Regions from separate parts of the Photobacterium piscicola genome, predicted to be linked through region 1. Evidence: riboswitches for the same ligand, from Rfam matches in the RefSeq annotation. Region 1 holds a riboswitch; each other region holds the start of a gene.

Region 1 (7,890 bases):
TAAAGCCCAACAGCAGAACCTAAACCACCACCGCCAACAATTAACACCTGAGTATTTTTCAGTTGTTGCTGTCCTGATTCGGCAATATCAGCCACCATCAACTGGCGGCTATAACGCATAAATTCAGTGTCAGAGAGCGCAGTGTTTATCATTCCGCCCTCCTGCAGCCACATCTTCAGCGTTAGGCACCAATATCTTGTGCAATTCAGTGATCATAAGTGCAGGATCGGCAGCTTGAGTAATCGCACTCACAACAGCCACGCCAGAAACCCCAGTGCGCCACACTTTTGCTGCACGCTCAATGGTAATGCCACCAATTGCCACTATTGGTACTCGATCACCAATCAATTTTTGATAAAGTGCTAATCGGCTCACGCCTTGAGGTAATGACGGCATATTTTTAGTTGATGTCACAAAAATATGGCCTAAAGCGATATAACTGGGCTGATATTCAAGCGCACGTAAGATTTCATAATAACCATGGGTAGAAATGCCAAGCCGTAATCCCGCTTGTTGAATCGCAACTAAATCAGCGCTATCAAGATCCTCCTGACCAAGATGAACACCATAAGCATGATGCTTAATTGCCAGCAGCCAATAATCATTAATGAACACCTGAGCTTGAGCTAACTCACCAGCAACAATGGCTTGTTGGATTTGGTGTTCCAGATCGGATACTTGGGAGTTTTTGATCCGTAATTGGGTAGTTTTAACACCGAGCTGTAATACCCGCTCAACCCAATCAGCGCTCTCTAGCACAGGATATAATCCAAGCTTACTCGCCCCTAAAGCCGCAAATGGAGCTACCTCTTGACCATCAATTAACCATCCAAGTTGTTTTATTTGAGGATGATTTATCGTTAAAGCACGAGGAAATACTTTGGCATCTGTCGGCCAAACAAGCTCACCTTGTGTACGATAATTATGATCTTGATAACTGTGTTCGTGATAACTCCGCGCATAAGCACGTGCCAATACCACTGCATCTTCCAATGGATAATCAAGCGCAAGTGCCACCAATAACATTGCCCGTTGTGCCTCACTGGCACCACTATGACGACAATACACTGCTCGAGCCTGCCCTTGATGATGCCAAATATCCACACAACCATCATTCACGGGAAATCCACAGACCACTAAGCTAGGATCTGCAGCGACTTTTTGTTGCAACTGAGCTAATTCAGTAAAAGGGGCGAACCACTGATCCCAAATTTGATACGTTGGAGGGGCACAATCTTCATCTGCAGCAACAAAATTAAACGCTAATGAGCATGCCTTAGTCATAGTTTTGATATCAATTAATGGTTCGTTGCTATGCACCGTTACTGTCACTGTATCGCCTAGTTGGTATAACTCAGCAGGTACTAACAGTGGTTCGATGTGCATTAATAATGGCATTAGATGAGGGGGAAGCGATAACGTGTTCATTGATTAATCCTCTTTAGCAGGGTGATACAACTCACTGCCACGAGCTCGAAATTCCGCCGCTTTTTGTTCCATACCTACACGAGGGTTATTACTCAACGTAATATCTATTGGTGATAGCGTTTTCGCGTAATCTCGAACTTCTTGAGAGATTTTCATTGAACAAAATTTAGGGCCACACATTGAACAAAAGTGAGCCACTTTGCCAGATTCTTGCGGTAAGGTTTGATCGTGATAATCTCGAGCAGTTTGTGGGTCAAGGCCTAGATTAAATTGATCTTCCCAACGAAACTCAAACCGTGCTTTTGATAATGCATTATCACGAACTTGTGCTCCAGGGTGGCCTTTGGCTAAGTCTGCCGCATGCGCACACAGCTTGTACGTGATCAAACCGACTTTTACATCATCTTTATTGGGTAATCCTAAATGCTCTTTTGGTGTCACGTAACACAGCATTGCACAGCCATACCAACCAATCATGGCCGCTCCAATACCAGAAGTAATATGATCATAACCCGGCGCAATATCTGTTGTCAGAGGTCCAAGTGTATAAAATGGCGCTTCATGACAATGTTTAAGTTGCTCATCCATATTAGCTTTAATCATATGCATCGGCACATGACCTGGACCTTCAATCATCACCTGAACATCATATTCCCATGCAATTTTGGTTAACTCTCCTAGCGTGCGTAATTCACTAAACTGCGCTTCATCGTTGGCATCAGCAATAGAACCAGGACGCAAACCGTCCCCCAATGAGAGCGAGATATCATACTGAGCACAAATCTCACAAATACTGCGGAAATTTTCATACAAAAAACTTTCTTGATGATGCGCCAAACACCACTTAGCCATAATTGAGCCGCCACGAGAAACAATCCCTGTCACCCGTTTAGCCGTCATAGGTACATACCGTAATAAAACACCAGCATGAATAGTGAAGTAATCGACACCTTGCTCAGCTTGCTCTAATAACGTATCTCGAAAAACATCCCAATTTAGATTTTCCGCAACGCCCTTTACTTTTTCTAATGCTTGATACATCGGTACGGTTCCAATTGGTACCGGACTATTACGAATGATCCATTCTCGTGTTTCATGAATATTACGTCCCGTCGAGAGATCCATCACCGTATCTCCTCCCCAGCGGGTCGACCATACTAATTTCTCAACTTCTTCTTCAATGGATGAACTGACGGCGGAATTACCAATGTTAGCATTAACCTTTACTAAAAAATTTCGCCCAATAATCATTGGTTCGACTTCTGGGTGATTGATATTTGCAGGAATAATCGCGCGCCCAGCCGCAACCTCTTGGCGCACAAATTCAGGCGTGATTTGTAAAGGAAGATTAGCACCAAAATTAACGCCAGGATGTTGTTGATTTAGCGTTTCATCATTAGAGGGCACTCGCCCCATATTTTCGCGAATCGCAATATATTCCATTTCAGGCGTAACAATACCTTGGCGGGCGTAATGCAGTTGAGTAACACACTTACCGTTATTAGCACGTCGCGTTGGAGCGCGCTGATTAAAACGCAATGAATCCAAACTCTGATTATGTAAGCGTTCATTGGCGTAGTCAGAACTTAATTCAGATAATAATTCAGTATCATTACGCTCAATGATCCACCCTTCGCGCACAGGGGGCAAACCACGATAAATATCTATAGAGTGGTCGGGATCGGTATAAAATCCAGAAGTATCATAAACATGAATCGGTTGGTTCGGTTCAAAAATAGGGCTTTGTTTAGGACCACTAATAAGGCTATCAGCTAAAGCGATCTCTCTCATCGGTACTGAAATATCAGCACGACTACCAGTAATATAGACTTTTCGTGAATTAGGATAGGGTTGAGCCGTTAATGACTCGATAAATTGTTTCGCTTCCAATCTCGCTTGCTTGCGATTCGACACAGCAATTTCCTTTCAATGTTATAGGGAAAAATGCTTATCAGATGGGCGTAAACAAGAGCAATGCATACAGTTATGCATCATCAAATACATACAGTGATCCTCAATAAGGATATGCAGTAAAGATAACCTCTTGTTCCCTTCGCAGGTATTAGCCTGATCAGGTTCAACGGATCCCGCAATGCGGTCTCAGCCATATGGCACTCCGACAAGTAAGTGAATTAGTATAAGTACTTTGGTTGTAATCGCAACAGTTTATTAACAATGAACAACACACAGTGACAGATAGCAAAAAGCCGTGCAATTTTCCACGGCTTTTAATTTCATGGTAATCACTACAATGTTTATTGTGAGATAAGTACATCACACTTAAGGTGCTGAGCTAATGTTTCACTTACATCACCAAAAAGATGAATAGTAGATTTGTGATAACCCGTAATAACCAACTTAGCTTCAACTTTTTCAGCTAATTCTTCGATATGCTTAGTAATATCACCATTAGCAATATGTAATCCCGAAACAGGGTAAGATGAAGCTGCCGCTAACTCTGATAATTGTGACATCCGCTGTTTAGCAATTGCATCGTGCTCTTCTTGCAGTTCAATCTCAACATCAATAAAACTCACATTACCAACACCAGGCTCAACATAAGCAACATGCAGTTCAGCATTATTTTGGTCCGCAATGATTCCAGCTTTTACCATTAATTTATGCGCAAATTTATCTTCAGGATTAACAGCAAGTAATATTGTTTGATATAGCGACATAGCCTATCTCCATGAGCCAACGCCCAGTAGTTAATTTCTTAGTTGTGATTATGATGCTATAAATGTAGCTATACAACCAACTATGTGCCGACATTTTAATTTACGCTTAAATCAATGATTGCAGTTATCGAGAGTATTAACCAACTCAACAAGCGATTATTATGACGGTTTTTAATTATCACTTTTAACTGAAACGAGATACCAATGAGCCAATATATATTACTAGGATTCATCGCAATTGGTGGTGCATTCGGCGCCTGCTCACGATACTTAATTTCGGAGCTTTGCGTTATTTTATTTGGCCGTGGCTTCCCATACGGAACATTAACCGTCAATATTATTGGTTCGCTAATTATGGGGCTATTAATGTCGGGATTAAATCAAGGAATGATTGAGGCAGCACCATGGCGCCCAATGATTGGCTTAGGCTTTCTTGGAGCATTAACTACCTTCTCAACCTTTTCAATGGATAACATTGTAATGATGCAGCAAGGTGAGTTTATTAAGGCTGGCTTAAACATCGTACTTAACGTAACCGTCAGTTTGTTTGCTTGTTATATTGGCTATCAACTAATGATGAAAAGCTAATAATCATTCAAACATATAACCGCCGCAAGGCGGTTTTTTTTCGTCAAGATAAAGAGAATAGTGGAAACGCAGGAAACGCAGGAAACGCAGGAAACGCAGGAAACGCAGGAAACGCAGGAAACGCAGGAAACGCAGGAAACGCAGGAAACGCAGGAAACGCAGGAAACGCAGGAAACGCAGGAAACGCAGGAAACGCAGGAAACGCAGGAAACGATATATCAAACTGAATATCTGTCATTACTTTTTTCGTTATAAACGAAAAAAGGCCATCCTTACGGATGGCCTTTTAAAATTTGAAGCCTGGCGATGTCCTACTCTCACATGGGGAGACCCCACACTACCATCGGCGCTATTACGTTTCACTACTGAGTTCGGCATGGGATCAGGTGGGTCCATAACGCTATGGTCGCCAAGCAAATTCTGTTTTATTTATCGCCTTATGGCAATAAATAGCAATCTGGGAAAAATCTGACTAGTTGTTCTCAACACGCATTCAAGCGTTTGTAGAGTCCGTCTCTTCTCTTTAGAGAAGAAAAACCCCTTGGGTGTTGTATGGTTAAGCCTCACGGGCAATTAGTATCAGTTAGCTCAATGCCTCGCAGCACTTACACACCTGACCTATCAACGTTGTAGTCTTCAACAACCCTTTAGAGACCTTAAAGGTCTAGGGATGACTCATCTTGAGGCTCGCTTCCCGCTTAGATGCTTTCAGCGGTTATCGATTCCGAACTTAGCTACCGGGCAATGCATCTGGCGATACAACCCGAACACCAGCGGTTCGTCCACTCCGGTCCTCTCGTACTAGGAGCAGCCCCTCTCAATCATCCAACGCCCACGGCAGATAGGGACCGAACTGTCTCACGACGTTCTAAACCCAGCTCGCGTACCACTTTAAATGGCGAACAGCCATACCCTTGGGACCGACTTCAGCCCCAGGATGTGATGAGCCGACATCGAGGTGCCAAACACCGCCGTCGATATGAACTCTTGGGCGGTATCAGCCTGTTATCCCCGGAGTACCTTTTATCCGTTGAGCGATGGCCCTTCCATTCAGAACCACCGGATCACTATGACCTGCTTTCGCACCTGCTCGAATTGTCATTCTCGCAGTCAAGCGGGCTTATGCCATTGCACTAACCTCACGATGTCCGACCGTGATTAGCCCACCTTCGTGCTCCTCCGTTACTCTTTGGGAGGAGACCGCCCCAGTCAAACTACCCACCAGGCACTGTCCGTAACCCCGATAAGGGGTCGACGTTAGAACATCAAGCATACAAGGGTGGTATTTCAAGATTGACTCCACAACCACTGGCGCGGTTGCTTCAACGTCTCCCACCTATCCTACACATGTAGGGTCAATGTTCAGTGCCAAGCTATAGTAAAGGTTCACGGGGTCTTTCCGTCTAGCCGCGGGTACACAGCATCTTCACTGCGATTTCAATTTCACTGAGTCTCGGGTGGAGACAGCGTGGCCATCATTACGCCATTCGTGCAGGTCGGAACTTACCCGACAAGGAATTTCGCTACCTTAGGACCGTTATAGTTACGGCCGCCGTTTACCGGGGCTTCGATCAAGAGCTTCGACCGAAGTCTAACCCCATCAATTAACCTTCCGGCACCGGGCAGGCGTCACACCGTATACGTCATCTTTCGATTTTGCACAGTGCTGTGTTTTTAATAAACAGTTGCAGCCACCTGGTATCTGCGACTCCCGGCAGCTTAGAGAGCAAGTCTCATCACCGCTAGGAGCGTACCTTCTCCCGAAGTTACGGTACCATTTTGCCTAGTTCCTTCACCCGAGTTCTCTCAAGCGCCTTGGTATTCTCTACCTGATCACCTGTGTCGGTTTGGGGTACGATTTCTTATAATCTGAAGCTTAGAAGCTTTTCCCGGAAGCATGGCATCAATGACTTCACTACCGTAGTAGCTCGACATCGTATCTCAGCCTTAAGATGAACCGGATTTGCCTAATTCATCAGCCTACATACTTGGACCTGGACAACCGTCGCCAGGCTCACCTAGCCTTCTCCGTCCCTCCATCGCAATTATAAGAAGTACGGGAATATTAACCCGTTTCCCATCGACTACGCCTTTCGGCCTCGCCTTAGGGGTCGACTTACCCTGCCCCGATTAACGTTGGACAGGAACCCTTGATCTTCCGGCGAGGGAGTTTTTCACTCCCTTTATCGTTACTCATGTCAGCATTCGCACTTCTGATACCTCCAGCACACTTTACAATGCACCTTCAACGGCTTACAGAACGCTCCCCTACCCAATATGACAAGTCATATTGCCGCAGCTTCGGTGTATAGCTTAGCCCCGTTAAATCTTCCGCGCAGGCCGACTCGACCAGTGAGCTATTACGCTTTCTTTAAATGATGGCTGCTTCTAAGCCAACATCCTGGCTGTCTGAGCCTTCCCACATCGTTTCCCACTTAGCTATAACTTTGGGACCTTAGCTGGCGGTCTGGGTTGTTTCCCTCTTCACGACGGACGTTAGCACCCGCCGTGTGTCTCCCGGATAGTACTTACTGGTATTCGGAGTTTGCAAAGGGTTGGTAAGTCGGGATGACCCCCTAGCCTTAACAGTGCTCTACCCCCAGTAGTATTCGTCCGAGGCGCTACCTAAATAGCTTTCGGGGAGAACCAGCTATCTCCGAGTTTGATTGGCCTTTCACCCCTAGCCACAAGTCATCCGCTAATTTTTCAACATTAGTCGGTTCGGTCCTCCAGTAAGTGTTACCTCACCTTCAACCTGCCCATGGCTAGATCACTCGGTTTCGGGTCTAATCCTAGCAACTATGACGCCCAGTTAAGACTCGGTTTCCCTACGGCTCCCCTAAACGGTTAACCTTGCTACTAAAATTAAGTCGCTGACCCATTATACAAAAGGTACGCAGTCACCCAACAAGTGGGCTCCTACTGCTTGTACGTACACGGTTTCAGGTTCTATTTCACTCCCCTCACAGGGGTTCTTTTCGCCTTTCCCTCACGGTACTGGTTCACTATCGGTCAGTCAGGAGTATTTAGCCTTGGAGGATGGTCCCCCCATGTTCAAACAGGATATCACGTGTCCCGTCCTACTCGATTTCACTAAGACTGCATTTTTGGTTACGGGGCTATCACCCTGTATCGCGGTACTTTCCAGAACCTTCACCTAACGCAGAACTAGCTTAAGGGCTAATCCGGTTTCGCT
Region 2 (7,890 bases), on a different replicon from region 1:
CATGTTCAAAAGCAATTCGAATACCCGTTAGAAAGCACTGTTCTGGAAAATCCTTTATATAATCATCATTGTCATAGAACACTGAATCTATGTAGTAGTAATCACCATTATAACAATTAAGGCCAAGTTTCTCTGCGACCCCTTTAACAATTGAATTTTGAGAGTGAATTATCAAGTGCGAATAAGCTTTATTGTCACACCACGCTCTTTCTATGTCATCGTTTCGCTCTTCAACAACATCACACCAATAACTAAAAAACTTATCCGCTAACACCATAATTACCTCAAATTTGCTAACAACTTGCCCAAATTTGTTCTTTGAACACGCGCCCGTATTTATCTTGTAATAATATAAGAATCATTATAAATCAGTTACATTTTTAGTTATCAATCCCGATAGTAATCACAAAATCGGGTACTTGCCATCTAGTTTCGGGGTTTCGACTAATAGTCGTCAGCAGAACATCAGAGAACATAGGACAGCCATATGTTTATATTTATGGCTGTCCTGTCTTTCGTTGTCCATGCTGTCAGCATGCCATGCAATTGGCGGGGATTTTTCGATCCAGATAAAAACGTAAAATAATAAGGATAATGGTATTAACGCATAATAATTAAAGAGGATCTAATTATAAATCAATGAATTAAATTGATTGGTTAACGCCAAGGATAACGCTCGACTTCTTTTCAGCACCACCCTTCATAATATTCACAACATTTACTTATAAAGCCGATCGGGCTTATCCAACACTTCGGATAGGTGTCGGCTGCACGACACATATCCTTATGTGTTAGACGAAATCTGCCAAAGTTATTTTTTCACGAGTTCCAAGCTTCTTTTGTTGAATATATTCAATATAACTACGAATATGCGGCCAATTTATTTCAGATAACTTATTAGTCCGAGGGATATGAACTGTCATTGTCTCATTTTCTTGATTAGGTTCATCAACTTGACTAAGTAACTGCCAATAAGCACAGTTCTCATCTGCGATATATTTGACGATCATTACAACTTGCAATTTATTTATTAGCAAATTATATGTAGACAAATTTAAGCGTACTTTTTCACAGGTTTCATCTGCGTTTTTAGTAGAAGTTCCAGACGCTTTCAGTTGAACTAAAATTTCTCGTCCCGAAGCAAAACCCTCATCGTAGATGCTTACTATTAAATCAATGCCATAATCAGACTCAGGTTCAGTAGTTTCCCACCCCCTAGGTAAACATTGTTGAAAATACATATTTGAATCTCTTTCAAGACAATGAGATTCTGGCCTTTGTGGTAATTTCATTCAATTCCTCTTAACTTATAATTTCGCCTAACAACTTATTATATTAACAACTTGCCCGAATTTGTTCTTTGAACATGCGCCCGTATTTATCTCGCAATAATATAAAAATCATTATAAATCAGATACATTTTTAGTTGTTAATCCCGATAGTAATCACAAAATCGGGCACTTACTATCTAGAACATAGGGCAACCATATCTATACTTTAAAAATTAAACGCACGGTTAGTAGATTCCCTATCGCCCTCATGGGCATTAAAACAGTCGTGCCCCATTTGAAAAAATGACGATCGTTGATACATAAAAAACCACACTCCATCACAACGATTAAATATTCACCAAATTAATATGTTATGTGTTAACAATCTCGCGTAGTATTCGTAACGTGTTATTTCTTAATAAAATAGAGTGACAATTAAATTATTCTGAATTAGGATAATTGCCATTAGTCGGGGGGCGTTAAGCTGAGATCACTGTAATGGTGGGACCCGTTGAACCTGAACCAGTTAACACTGGCGGAGGGAACTAACTATCAACGGATTATCAACGTTAATAGATGCAAGCTAAGTCAACTGCACACTCTCATAGCGCAGTTTACACTTCCTGCTTGATAACTTGTTCCTGATGCTAGCGCGTAAGGAATGAAGTATGTCACACACCCCATCATCGCATCACACAACTACCCCTATTGTATTGACGATTGCAGGATCAGACAGTGGCGGCGGCGCGGGTATTCAAGCTGATATTAAAGCCATTTCAGCAACAGGTAGTTATGCTTGCTCGGTTATTACGGCGATTACCGCTCAAAATACGCAAGGCGTTAGCGGCATACTAGCCATTCCTCTTGATATGGTTGAGCAACAGCTGGACGCCGTATTCAGCGATTTAAATATTCAAGCCGTCAAAATTGGCATGCTCGCCGACAGTGATATTATTCAGCTGGTTGCGGCTAAAATTCGTCATTACCAACCACCATTTTTAGTCATTGATCCAGTGATGGTTGCCACAAGCGGTGATGTATTATTACAACAACATGCCATTACTACCCTCAAAACAGAATTACTGCCACTGGCTGATATTATTACCCCTAACCTACCAGAAGCTGCTGCATTAACAGGTTTAGACATTCCACAATCACTGGCTGATATGCAAGCGATGATCAGTGCGTTACGGGAGATTAATCCTCATGCAGTGTTACTCAAAGGGGGGCATTTAGAACAAAGTAGTGATAGCACTGATTTACTCATTCTCGCCACTGACGTTATTGAGCTCACTACCTCTCGTATTAACACCAACAACACTCACGGCACGGGTTGTACCCTATCTGCGGCTATCGCATCTTATTTAGCTCAAGACAATGATCTTACAACGGCAACTACCTTGGCTAAACGCTACATTACTGCCGCCATAACCGCTGCCGATGAACTCAATATCGGTCATGGTCACGGCCCTGTGAATCACTTTTTTGCAGGTCATCATCATGTCCGTTGATCTGGAAATCACCATTACTAATGGCAGTTTACGCTATCACTCAACGAAAAATGACCAGCAAAATAACGCGGTAATTGAAAATCTTAATCTAACTATTGCCGCCAATAAATGGACTTGTCTGGTGGGAAAAAGTGGCTGTGGTAAAAGCACCCTAATCAAGTTTTTAGCCGGATTACTCAACGAAAGTACTCAATGGCAAGGTCAACTGACGATTTCAGACAATCAGCCTTTAACAGGACGAGTCGCTTATATGGCGCAACAAGATCTGTTATTGCCTTGGTTAACGGTATTAGACAATGTTTGTATTAGCAGTAAGTTCGGTCATCACGATTCAATACCCAATTTAAAACAACGGGCAATGACATTATTAGAACACGTTGGTTTAGCAGATAAACATCAACTACTACCACAACAATTATCGGGTGGTATGCGCCAGCGAGTCGCCCTTGCGAGAACACTGTTACAAGACCAACCGATTGTATTGATGGATGAGCCGTTTTCAGCACTCGATGCAGTCACCCGTTATCGCCTCCAAGATCTGTTTGTGAAATTACTCAAGCACAAAACCGTGGTGCTGATAACTCATGATCCTCAAGAAGCAATTCGATTAAGTGATCAGCTGTATATTTTGCAAGGCGAGCCCGCTTTTGCGACTGCGCTATCGTTACCCACATCATTACCACCACGGCGCTTTGATGCTGAATCAGCCAGCCACCAGCAACGTATTTTTGACATATTGGCACACGATCATGACTGATATTACCCGTTTAATCGCTACCAAATCGCCGTATCAACAACGGCACCCACAGCGTGAACTTGCAACACCGATACGATTACTGATCAGTATTAGCGTGCTACTTGGATTATGGCAACTCACCGTAATGGTGTTTCACTTACCGAGCTTTATTTTACCGCCGCCATTGGCTGTAGCGCAGCGGTTAGTCTCCCGCTATGACGTTCTGTTAAGCAATACATGGGTGACCAGCCAAGAGATCATTCTAGGGCTGATACTCGGTTTATCATTAGGGCTATTTTTTGCCTTACAAATGCTGCTGTTTAAGCCCGTTAAACGATGGTTATTACCATTACTGATTGCCAGTCAAGCCATCCCTGTGTTTGCTATCGCTCCGGTATTAATGCTGTGGTTAGGCTATGGCATTGGTTCTAAAGTAGTAATGGCAGCGTTAATTATCTTTTTCCCTGTCACCACATGCTGTTATGACGGCTTACGCAATACCCCCACCGGTTACCTTGAATTATCCGCCACCATGGGCGCGACTAAATGGCAACAGCTTAAATATATTCGCTTTCCTGCTGCTTTACCTGCCCTTGCTTCTGGCATTCGAGTTGCGGTGGTGATTGCCCCGATTGGCGCAGTCGCTGGCGAATGGGTGGGCGCGAGCGAAGGCTTAGGCTATTTAATGCTCCAAGCCAATGCACGAATGATGATTGATGAAATGTTCGCAGCGCTATTTATTTTATCGCTGTTATCAATATCGCTGTATTTCATCACGGACAGATTATTAAAGCGCCTGATCCCGTGGCAACCGTAAACCCCGCTTAAATAGAAAAATGTAACCAGTACTCATTTAATACTTAATATTTAAAGGATCTATTGTGAAACGTATTTTGTTAATTACTTCAACAATGTTATTGCTGTTTGGCCTATCGGTGAGTGCAGAAGCTGCAACCGCTTCCCAAAAGCTCACCAAAGTAAGCCTAATGCTTGATTGGTTTGTTAACCCAAATCATGGTCCGATTATTATTGCTCAAGAACGCGGGTATTTTAAACAGCATGGAATCGAGGTTGATATTCAGCAACCTGCCGATCCATCATTACCACCGAAATTAGTCGCCGCCAATAAAATCGATCTTGCCGTTTCTTATCAACCCAATTTAACGATTGATGTCGCTGCTGGTTTACCTTTAATTAAAACCGCCACTCTGATTGCGACACCGCTTAATACATTAATGGTACTAAAGAAAAGTGGCATTACTGATTTATCACAGCTGAAAGGTAAAACCATTGGTATTTCAGTCGCAGGTAATGAAGATGCAACTATTGGCACCATGCTGGCTGATCACGGAGTGAAACTAAGCGATGTCAATATCGTTAATGTCGGCTGGGCGCTATCATCTTCATTAGCATCAGGGAAAGTTGATGCTATTTGGGGCGGATTACGTAACTTTGAAACCAATCAACTAGCACTAGAAGGCTACCCGACTACGTCCTTTTTCCCTGAAGAGAACGGTATTCCTAGTTATGATGAATTGATCTTTGTTGCCAACAGCAAACATTATAACCGCCAAGCGATCACCGCTTTTAATACTGCTATCGCACAAGCAACCACCTATATCATCAATCACCCAGATGCAGCATGGAAACAGTTTATTCAATACGCCCCCGATACGTTAGATAACAAGCTTAACCATAATGCATGGAACGATACGTTAACGCGGTTTGCTTTGCGTCCTGCGGCTGTTGATTTTAAACGCTACGATGATTACGCCCAATTTCTATTTAAACACCACGTTATAACGCAACTGCCCCAAGCCAAAAATTATATTGGCAGCTTCTAAGGAGAGATCACATGACATACCAAGATTTAATTGATGCTTGCCAACCTCAGTGGACGACTTATACCCAGCATCCATTTGTGATGCAACTTGGCCAAGGCACACTACCTCACCATTGTTTTATGCATTATTTAAAGCAAGATTTTTTATTCTTAAAACAATATGCACGCGCTTATGCGTTAGCGATTTATAAAGCTCGTACTTTAGCTGATATGCGCCGTGCATTACCAAGTGTGGCTGCTTTGCTTGATCATGAAATTGCTCACCATATTGATTACTGTGGTGCTTGGCATTTAACCGAACAAGATATGGAACAAGAGCCAGAAGATGTCGCAACAGTCGCTTACACCCGTTATGTATTAGATGCAGGTATGCAAGGGGATATCATTGATTTATACGTTGCTCTTGCGCCGTGTGCGATTGGCTATGCGGAAATTGGCAACTTACTGGCTAATGATACAAAAACTCTGTTTGACAACAATCCCTACCATAGCTGGATTGCATTATATAGCGGTGAAGAGTACCAACAAGGAGTTGCCACCGCGACGGTATACCTTAATAACCTCCTTGCGGAAATTTCGCTACACAGTCAACGAGGTCAACAACTGGTTCAAACCTTTAAAGTCGCAACCGAAATGGAAATAGCCTTCTGGCAACAAGGGCTCAATGCCGGAACTAGCAACACAAGGGCTATTAACCATAAATCAGGAGTTGTCGATAATGCATAACTCATCACAACACACAGCGACTTCAGCTTCATTAACTGAAAGCATTATCACTGCACTAGCGCTGGTCAGAGAACAAAAACCATTAGTGGTTAATATCACCAATTATGTAGTGATGAATAATACTGCCAACGCCTTATTAGCCATTGGCGCGTCACCTATTATGGCGCACTCACGTCAAGAAATGGCTGAGATGATGCACATTGCAGGATCATTAGTGATCAATATTGGCACCCTTGATAATGAATGGATTGAACGGATGCTATTTGCCGTTGAACAAGCTAATGCCAATAATAAGCCGATAGTGTTAGATCCTGTCGGCTGTGGCGCAAGTGTATTACGCACCCAAACTGCCCGCACTCTGGCAGCGAATGCCAATAATCTGATCATTCGTGGTAATGCATCTGAAATTATTGCCCTTGCAGGTGAAGCCAGCCAAACCAAAGGCGTTGATGCGCTTGATAGCAGCGATACCGCATTAGCCGCCGCACAAGCATTAGTCGCACAATACCAAGCTAATGTGGTTATCTCAGGTGAAGTTGATTATGTAGTGACAGCGTCACAGACCATCAGCCTTAGCAATGGTCACCACATGATGCCTTATGTCACTGGTATGGGCTGTTCATTAACCGCATTAACAGGTGCATTTGCGGCTGTTGGAGAAACTTCAGGGCTGGCAGCTACTGCAATCTATGCCATTGTCGGTGAAATCGCCGCCGAGCAATCAGCAGGCCCGGCATCATTACAACTCAATATTATTGATGGTTTATATCACATCAGTGCCGAGCAAATTCAGCAGCGACTAAATATGGCAGTAGTAACGTCATGATAACCCGCAATCACAATCCTTACTTATTGTATTTAGTGACTGACGATCAGCAGAGCCTCAGCAGACTTGAACATGTTGTCCGTGAAGCCGTTGAGGGTGGTGTAACAATGGTACAAATTCGTGAAAAACACGGTGATGTACGGGCATTTATTCAGCGTGCTCAAACCGTTAAAGCGATTCTGCAACAGGCTTATACGGCAACAGGTCGTCATATCCCCTTAATCATTAATGATCGAGTAGATGTTGCCTTAGCGGTGGATGCTGATGGGGTACATTTAGGCCAAACGGATATGCCTGTTGCACTGGCGCGACAACTATTAGGTAAAGATAAACTGCTTGGACTGTCAATTGAAACAGAGCAGCAACTCATCGATTGTGCCAGTCTACCGATAGATTACATTGGACTTAGCGCTATTTTTGCAACAGCGACTAAAACCAATCTGATCACTCATTGGGGATTGGAAGGTCTGCAACGTACAGCAGCAATATGCCCATTTCCGATTGTGGCGATTGGTGGCATTAATCACACTAATTTGACTGAAGTGATGACAGCAGGAGCTGATGGGGTTGCGATTGTTTCAGCAATAAGTCATGCCGACAATCCTTGCCAAGCGACAACAGAAATATTAGCTGCTATAAGCACGAATAAACAACATCAAAATAAATAGAATAACGTTAGTTTCTACAATAAATATAAATAACAAACAATAATCAAGGTAGCTGAATATACCTTGGTTATTGTTTGAAAGATTATATAAAATAGCGATCGACTTACTTTTAATCTTGCTGTGGTGCTCGTGGTGGCATTGTTGCTCGTTCAATACTGCACTCATACGAGCCCATTTCAAACTCACGGCAAATCCACGGTCGATTTTCATAAATAGTACAAAGCAAAGTATCGCGATCAACAGCGGCACACCAGCCATCGTCAAGGCGTAGCATCACTTCACCGCCCCACTCATCAATATCAATGTATT
Region 3 (7,890 bases), 340 kb from region 1:
ATTTATCGTCTATAATAAAACTAAATGCATAGATGAATAATATGGCATACGCATAACTCAAAAATGGGGGAGTTATGTTACTGCATGATGTGATTAAGGTCACGGTGAAAGTGTGCAAAAGAAGCGTGAGTCTTAATGTCATTTTAGTTTAATCAATAGATGCTTTAATTGTTATGCCTGCTAATCGTTATAAATGCTGTAATTAACACAAACGTTAATTTTGACGTAAGCTAAAAGAGTGATAGCCAAGTTTATTGTTGTTCGCCCTACCAAGGAGGTGCTTATGGACAATGCCGAACGGAAACTGTTTGTACTTGATACAAATATTCTGCTTCATGAACCTCTCGCTATCTTTTCTTTCCAGGAACACGATGTCGTGATTCCGATGACAGTCCTGGAAGAATTAGATCGTATTAAAGACAGTAAGCGTGATGTTTCACGTGATGCGCGGGTTGCTATTCGCGCACTAGAAAATATCTTTCACGATGCGACCCCTGAGCAAATTTCAGCGGGAATTCCTTTTAATGATCAGATTCCACATAACGGCACTATTGCTATTTTTGCTGATTATGAAGTCAAACAAACGGTGCATGCTTTTAGTGATAAAGCAGGTGATAACCGTATTCTTAATAGTGTTCTTTTTCTACAACAAAAACATACTCCTAGAAGCGTAGTCTTAGTGACGAAAGATATCAATATGCGTTTACGAGCCAAAGGGGCTGGGGTGCTGAATGTTGATGATTATCGCTCCGATCAATTGATTGATGATATCGCTTTACTCAGTAAAGGTTTTCACCGTTATCAAGGTAATTTTTGGAGTAATGTCGCTGAATGCCATTCTGAAAATCGCGGTAGTTCAACCTTACATATTTTGCCTCGATCGTTATTTGATAATCCGTACATGAATCAATATTTACTGGATGACAGTGAAGAATTTGCCGCGCGAATCAAAGCGATTGATGGTGAAGAGGTTACGATTAAAGACATCAGTTATGAGCGCTTAATGCATCGCCAAGCATGGGGGGTTCATCCTAAAAACATTTATCAAGGTATGGCATTGGACGCCATGCTCGATCCCAGTATTGATTTAGTGATATTAACTGGTCCTGCTGGGTGTGGTAAAACCATTTTAGCGATGGCAGCAGCGTTAGAGCAGGTGATAGAAAAAGGCATGTATGACAAGATAATTGTTACGCGTAATACACCTGAAATTGCTGAATCTATTGGTTTTCTACCCGGTACTGAAGAAGAAAAAATGTTGCCGTGGTTAGCGGCGGTTACCGACACCATGGAAGCATTACATAAGCATGATGTCTGCACTGATGGTTCAATGAAATATATTTTTGATAAAGCCAATATTCAATTTAAATCGATTAACTTTATGCGTGGACGTTCAATTCAAAATGCCTTTGTGCTGCTTGATGAGTGTCAAAATTTAACTGCATCACAGATAAAAACCATTATTACCCGTTGTGGTGAGGGGACTAAGTTGGTGTGCTCGGGTAACTTGGCGCAAATTGATTCCAATTATCTATCACCAGTAACATCAGGATTAACTTACATTGTTGAACGGTTTAAACATTTTGAGGGTAGCGCCAATATTTATATTAATGGTGTGGTGCGAAGTCGTTTAGCTGAATTTGCGGAAGAAAATCTTTAAGTTCATCGTTGTTGTTTTAATAATATAAGCCGAGCTCTAGGGATAACATACTGAGCTCGGCTTTGTTTATGGCCGTTATTACGCTAAGCCTAAGTAATGACGTAAGTCTGGTTGTTGGGGGTGGTTTAATAGCGCATCAGTCTCCCCAAATGCTTTCACTTCTCCGTTATCAATAAAGATGCATTTATTGGCGATTTTTTTAGCATCATCAGGGCTATGAGTGATCATTAATACGGTGATGGCTTGCTGCTGAGCCAGTTGCTGTACCAGCTGTAGCATGTCGTTACGCAACGTAGGATCAAGTGCCGAAAACGGTTCATCAAGCAATAATAAAGGCCGTTGTCGAATTAAGCAGCGCGCTAATGCCACCCGCTGCCGCTGTCCGCCAGATAGTTGCTCGGGTAGGCGGGGTAAATACGCTGTTAATCCCACTTTTTCTGCTGCATCATGTACCTGTTGGCGTTGCTGGGTACTCAATTTAAGACGAGGATCAACGCCAAGAGCAATGTTTTCATAGACCGTTAAATGCGGAAATAAATTATGCTCTTGAAACAGCATTGATAATGGCCGTTGAGCAGGATCAAGCGTAATAATTGATTGCTGGTGGATGGTTATATCACCATGTTGTGGCTGTAAAAACCCCGCAATAAGCGCCAATAAGGTACTTTTCCCTGCACCACTTGGACCGATTAACGCCGCAATATCACCTTGTTGAAGGCTAAAGTTAAAGCTTAACTGCATAGGATGTTCATGTTGGCGTTGAGGTTGATAGGTATAACATAATTGGTTTATATCAAGCATGGTGTTTGCCTTTGGTACGCCGAGGCTGGAAACAATATTCAATCGCGCTGAATAAACCTAAGCTGAGTAATAACAATAATAATGCCGCCACAGCAGCACCATCCATGCGATAGCTACCCATTAATTGGAATAAATACAGTGGTAGCGTTTGAAAATCTTGGCTACCAAATAAAGCAATTGCCCCAAGATCACCCAGTGACAATACTAAGCTGATAGCCAATGACTGTGCAATCGGTTTACGCAGTGCTCGCCACTCTACAAGTCGTAATCGAGACCAACCACGCATGCCTAAACTATGACATAACGTATTGTATTGTTGAGCAATATGTAGCATAGGTTGGCTAAGGGTTTTGATCACATAAGGCAGTGCCATTAAAGCATTAACCCCCACTACAACCCAAAAAGCAGCGCCATAGGCATCGGTATATTGGCGCAGTAATAAGAAAATACCGGTACTTAATACTAGCCCTGGAGTAACTAAAATAATGGTGCCGATCATTTCAATACTATCGGCACTCAAACGTTGTTTATTTAAGCGTAATTGTCGACTCGCGAGTAAGATCATCATGCCAAAAACAAACGCTAAGCTACATGCCATGACCGCAATTTCAAGTGAATTAGCGACTGCATGCCACAGTGCCGGTTGTTGTAATAACTGCGGCAGTTGACGGTTTAATCCAGCAACAAAAACTGCAATAATTGGTGGGATAACCAGCAATATTGCAGCCACGATCCAACTCCAATCCCACCATTTTGCACGCCAATTATCTTGATAATTAACCACATTTTTACCCACAGAGGCACTAAAGGTTGCTAGTGGTTTGGCAAAGCGATGGCTAAGTAACACTAATCCTCCACAAAGTAACATTTGCCACAGCGCTAAAATAGCACCAGTAGCAAGATCGAAGTCATAGCGAATCGCTTGGTAAATTGCCAGTTCAATGGTGGTTGATTTAGGACCGCCCCCCAGTGACATGATCACCGCAAAACTGGTAAAACACAGCATGAAAATAAGCCCCGCCACATGGGGCAATTGTTGACGTAACCGAGGCCAAGCGACAAGTTTGAATTTATACCAGCCACGAAGATCTAAATGGGCGGCTAATTGATGTTGTTCATAGGGAATTGATTCTAGACTTTGGAGTAAAAAGCGTACCGCTAATGGTAAGTTGAGAAACACATGTGCCAGTAAAATGCCACTTAAACCATAAATGTTTAGTCGGGGTAATCCGAGCCAGCTTAACCCATGGCTAATGATACCGCTTTTGCCGTAGATCGCTAATAAGCCAAACACCGCCACTAATACAGGCATCACTAGCGTCATCGCAAACAAACGTAATAACAGTTGTTTACCTATAAAATTGCGTCGTGATAGTGCGTAAGCAATCGCAATTGCAGGCACAATACTGAGTAAAGTAGACAGCAAGGCTTGGTAAAAACTAAATCGCGTCACATGACGTAGATAAGGATCATGCCATAAGCTACTCAGTTGCCATTGCCCAGCATGAAGTATAAGGCTGGTGATCGCGGCGATCACCAGTAATAAAATAAGCCCGACACTTAATAGTCCGGGCAGAAGTTGAGTTACACGTTTATTCACAACGGTATGCCATTATTGGGTCAGCGCTTGCTGCCATTCTCGAATCCATTCTTTACGCTTGTGAGCCACTTCATCAGCACTAAATTCTAATGCTTTATCTGGCACGCTTAATTGATTAAATGCGGCGGGCAGTGGTTGTTTAGTAACAGGATACATCCAGTTGTGGGTCGCAATTTGAGATTGAAACCCATCACTGACAATGAACTGCATAAATTGATCTGCTAGTTTAGGATGTGGGCTATTTTTCATTTTGGCGGCAACTTCAACCTGCATGTAATGACCTTCTTTAAAGTTGGCCGCTTTATACTGATTTTTATGCTCTTCCATAATGTGATAAGCCGGTGAGGTGGTGTAAGACAATACCATATCAGCTTCACCATCAAGGAACATGCTGTAAGCTTCTGACCAGCCTTTTGTTACCGTTACTGTGTGTTTAGCAAGTTGTTGCCATGCGGCAGTCGCTTTATCGCCGTACACTGATTTTATCCATAACATCAGCCCTTGACCTGGGGTTGAGGTGCGCGGATCTTGGTAGATGACACTGATGTTTTGATCGTTAACCAGCGCTTTTAAACTGGTGGGTGGATGGGGTAATTTGGTGCTGTCATAAACAAACGCAAAATAGCCATAATCAAAAGGAATAAAGGTATCGTCATGCCAACCTTTAGGTAAGGTTAATTTACTTAGATCAACATGTTGTTTTGCCAGTAGTCCCGTTTGTTTAGCTTCAGTCATCAGGTTGTTATCAAGCCCCAATAGAATATCCGCTTGGCTACGGCTGCCTTCTAAACGAACTCGATTAAGAATTGATACGCCATCTTCTAAAGAGACAAAGTTAACTTTGCAACCATCGCATTGGGCTTCAAAGGCTTTTTTGATAATAGGTCCAGGCCCCCACTCGGATGAAAACGAGCTGTAGGTATAAACATTAAGGGTATTATCGGCCGCCAAGACGTTATTTGAGAGTAACGCTATCGATATTAGCGGTAAAAGTGTGTAACTGATTTTCACTATGCGCTCCTGATGTCAGCATCCTGCGAACAAAATAAAAAGAGAGAGCGGCACAGGCTTGAGAGGTAGTAGCAGCATGCTGTAATAGCAGCTAGACAGGGGTAAAATACCCATGCGTTTCTCAATTCCTACGCCAGCATTACCTGGTTCAGGTTCAATGGGTTCTGCTATATCAATCAAGATAATAACAACAATCTCAGCCTAATGGCTCCCCAATGAGAACACGAGCATTGTACCTGTAACTTGTACTAAGTTATAGCTTCTGATTTAACTGCCAGTTGTAATCAAATTTAATGTTATCGCCATTGATTTTTTTATGCACTCGATAATGGTTTATATGCTGCAATAAGGCCTGTCGATTACCAAAATCAACGCTATACCAATCATAAATTGACGATAAAGTTGTTTGTTTTAAGTTGGTACGTACCCCTTTATTACTATTAATAAAACGGCTGGCAGCATTGTTGAGTTGTCGATCAAGGTGATGACTATCAAATACTTGAGGCAGTAAGTCAGGACAACCTAAGCTGGCACAATTAACCGCATAATGAATGCGAGGATCGCGCCAAATCGGACGTAATATACGATGTTCAATGTCATTTAAACTTAAGGTTTTATTTGTGATGGTGACGATAGGTTGATCCCAAGGTCCAAAACTGAAAAAACCACCGAGTTTAGTAATTGATGTGATTGGGTAATTATCAATGATCAATTGTACTGTCAGCGCATTATAAAGATTCACCCAATAAGCAAACTGAACATTACGATTATATTGGCGTGGATCAAGTTTAGCTAACTGATTAATATAATTCTGTAATTGCTGTTTATCGGCGGGAGTCACTGCGCTGTAACGAAACAGTGTTTGTTGTGGGCTAACAACTAAGTATTTAGTTAATAATTGTTGCCATGGGTGATGATTGATATCGCGTTGATTGCTGGCCACCTGATCTTGCCAATAAGGTAATAGATCCGCTTTCGGGGCGGCACATAGAGACCAAGAAGCGAAAATCAACAATAAGCTAAACACAATACGCATATTGAACCTGTTATAAAAAGAGATATCAACAGAAGACCGTAATGATATCTGATTTATTACAGCCGAGTAGGGCGATACTAATGCCTGAGATTAACAGGCATTAGTATTAAGATTAGTTAATTTAAGCGAGATAAGTAGGAATATTAGCTTCATATTCAGCAATTTTCGCTTGGTATTGCAGGGTTAAGCCTATGTTATCTAATCCGTTTAATAGACAGTGACGTCGAAATTCGTCAATTTCAAATGAATATTGGTTACCGTTCGCTGTTACTGTCATAGCCGCTAGATCTACGGTGATTTTTGCCCCTTCAGTGGTTGCTACATAATCAAATAACGCATCAATCTGTGGCGTTGTAAGACGAACAGGGATCATTTGGTTATTGATTGAATTGCCATAAAAAATATCAGCAAAACTAGGGGCGATCATTACTTTAATGCCGTAATCGGCTAACGCCCATGGTGCATGTTCACGCGATGATCCACAGCCAAAGTTTTCGCGAGCCAGTAAAATGGTTGCACCTTGGTAACGAGGGGCATTCATTATAAAATCGGGATTAGGTTGTTGACCGCCATCGTCTAAAAAACGCCAATCATGAAATAAATGTTGTCCAAATCCAGTACGGGTTACTTTTTGAAGAAACTGTTTTGGAATAATGGCATCGGTATCAATATTGGCGGTATTTAACGGTACCACTAACCCTGTATGTTGAGTAAAGCCTGTCATAGTTATGTCCTTATTATGCCGATAGTGGTTCAAGTTGACGAATATCGACAAAGTGTCCTGCACATGCCGCCGCCGCCGCCATGGCTGGGCTGACTAAGTGGGTACGACCATCTCGTCCCTGACGTCCTTCAAAATTACGGTTACTGGTGGATGCGCATCGCTCTTGAGGGCCTAAGCGATCGTTGTTCATTGCAAGGCACATTGAGCACCCAGGTAAACGCCATTCAAACCCCGCTTCAATAAAGATCTTATCTAGGCCTTCTTGCTCTGCTTGAGTTTTTACTTGTTCAGAACCCGGCACGACTAAGGCTTGGACATTAGCGGCCACTTTACGGCCTTTAGCAATAGCAGCTGCGGCGCGCATATCTTCGATACGTGAATTGGTACAAGAACCGATAAAAACTTTATCGATAGCATAATCAGATAATGATTTATGAGGTTCTAGTCCCATGTAAGCCAAGGCTTTTTTAGCGGATGTTTGATCAACTAAATCACTGAAACTTTCAGGTGCAGGGATCGGCTCATCAACAGCAATCACTTGACCGGGATTCGTGCCCCATGTCACTTGTGGTTTGATCTCGGTAGCATTTAAGGTGACAACCGCATCAAACTCTGCGTTGTCATCACTGGTGAGGGTTTGCCAATAAGTGATAGCGGCGTCTAAATCAGCACCTTGAGGTGAAAATTTACGGCCTTTAATATAATCAAAAGTAGTTTGGTCTGGGGCAATTAAGCCTGCTTTTGCACCTAACTCTATCGCCATATTACACACTGTCATGCGACCTTCCATCGACAGATCCGTGATAGCTTCGCCACAAAATTCAACCACATAACCTGTTCCGCCAGCAGCGGTAGTTTTACCGATAATCGCTAGTACGATATCTTTCGCGGTAATACCCTCTGCTACTTTTCCTGTAACTTCAATTTTCATGGTTTTAGCGCGAGATTGTTTAAGAGTTTGGGTCGCTAATACGTGCTCAACTTCTGAGGTGCCAATACCGAAAGCCAGTGCGCCAAATGCACCGTGAGTCGCGGTATGTGAATCGCCACAAACAATA

Evidence for each region. A riboswitch is a leader RNA that binds a small molecule or an ion and turns the genes downstream of it on or off. The one in region 1 is predicted to bind thiamine pyrophosphate.
Region 2: linked by a shared signal. The riboswitch ahead of thiD (bifunctional hydroxymethylpyrimidine kinase/phosphomethylpyrimidine kinase) and the one ahead of thiC (phosphomethylpyrimidine synthase ThiC) in region 1 are both predicted to bind thiamine pyrophosphate.
Region 3: linked by a shared signal. The riboswitch ahead of thiB (thiamine ABC transporter substrate binding subunit) and the one ahead of thiC (phosphomethylpyrimidine synthase ThiC) in region 1 are both predicted to bind thiamine pyrophosphate.

Annotation. Positions count from the first base shown of each region.
Region 1 is NZ_CP175534.1:270,112-278,001, forward strand. It holds gene ACJZU6_RS01315 (HesA/MoeB/ThiF family protein) at 1-152, opposite strand, end outside; gene thiE (thiamine phosphate synthase) at 130-1,428, opposite strand; gene thiC (phosphomethylpyrimidine synthase ThiC) at 1,432-3,342, opposite strand; TPP riboswitch at 3,460-3,557, opposite strand; gene ACJZU6_RS01330 (universal stress protein) at 3,684-4,106, opposite strand; gene crcB (fluoride efflux transporter CrcB) at 4,311-4,694, shown strand; gene ACJZU6_RS01340 (hypothetical protein) at 4,738-4,932, opposite strand; rRNA gene rrf (5S ribosomal RNA) at 4,993-5,108, opposite strand; rRNA gene ACJZU6_RS01350 (23S ribosomal RNA) at 5,247-7,890, opposite strand, start outside.
Region 2 is NZ_CP175535.1:830,146-838,035, reverse strand. It holds gene ACJZU6_RS18350 (hypothetical protein) at 1-277, opposite strand, end outside; gene ACJZU6_RS18345 (DUF4365 domain-containing protein) at 792-1,292, opposite strand; TPP riboswitch at 1,732-1,832, shown strand; gene thiD (bifunctional hydroxymethylpyrimidine kinase/phosphomethylpyrimidine kinase) at 1,940-2,782, shown strand; gene ACJZU6_RS18335 (ABC transporter ATP-binding protein) at 2,772-3,539, shown strand; partial or broken gene ACJZU6_RS18330 (ABC transporter permease) at 3,610-4,335, shown strand; gene ACJZU6_RS18325 (ABC transporter substrate-binding protein) at 4,400-5,362, shown strand; gene tenA (thiaminase II) at 5,374-6,087, shown strand; gene thiM (hydroxyethylthiazole kinase) at 6,080-6,913, shown strand; gene thiE (thiamine phosphate synthase) at 6,910-7,581, shown strand; gene ACJZU6_RS18305 (YkgJ family cysteine cluster protein) at 7,691-7,890, opposite strand, start outside.
Region 3 is NZ_CP175534.1:3,076,794-3,084,683, reverse strand. It holds gene ACJZU6_RS14410 (PhoH family protein) at 284-1,660, shown strand; gene thiQ (thiamine ABC transporter ATP-binding protein) at 1,739-2,461, opposite strand; gene thiP (thiamine/thiamine pyrophosphate ABC transporter permease ThiP) at 2,454-4,061, opposite strand; gene thiB (thiamine ABC transporter substrate binding subunit) at 4,074-5,072, opposite strand; TPP riboswitch at 5,181-5,297, opposite strand; gene ACJZU6_RS14390 (DUF547 domain-containing protein) at 5,326-6,108, opposite strand; gene leuD (3-isopropylmalate dehydratase small subunit) at 6,230-6,832, opposite strand; gene leuC (3-isopropylmalate dehydratase large subunit) at 6,846-7,890, opposite strand, start outside.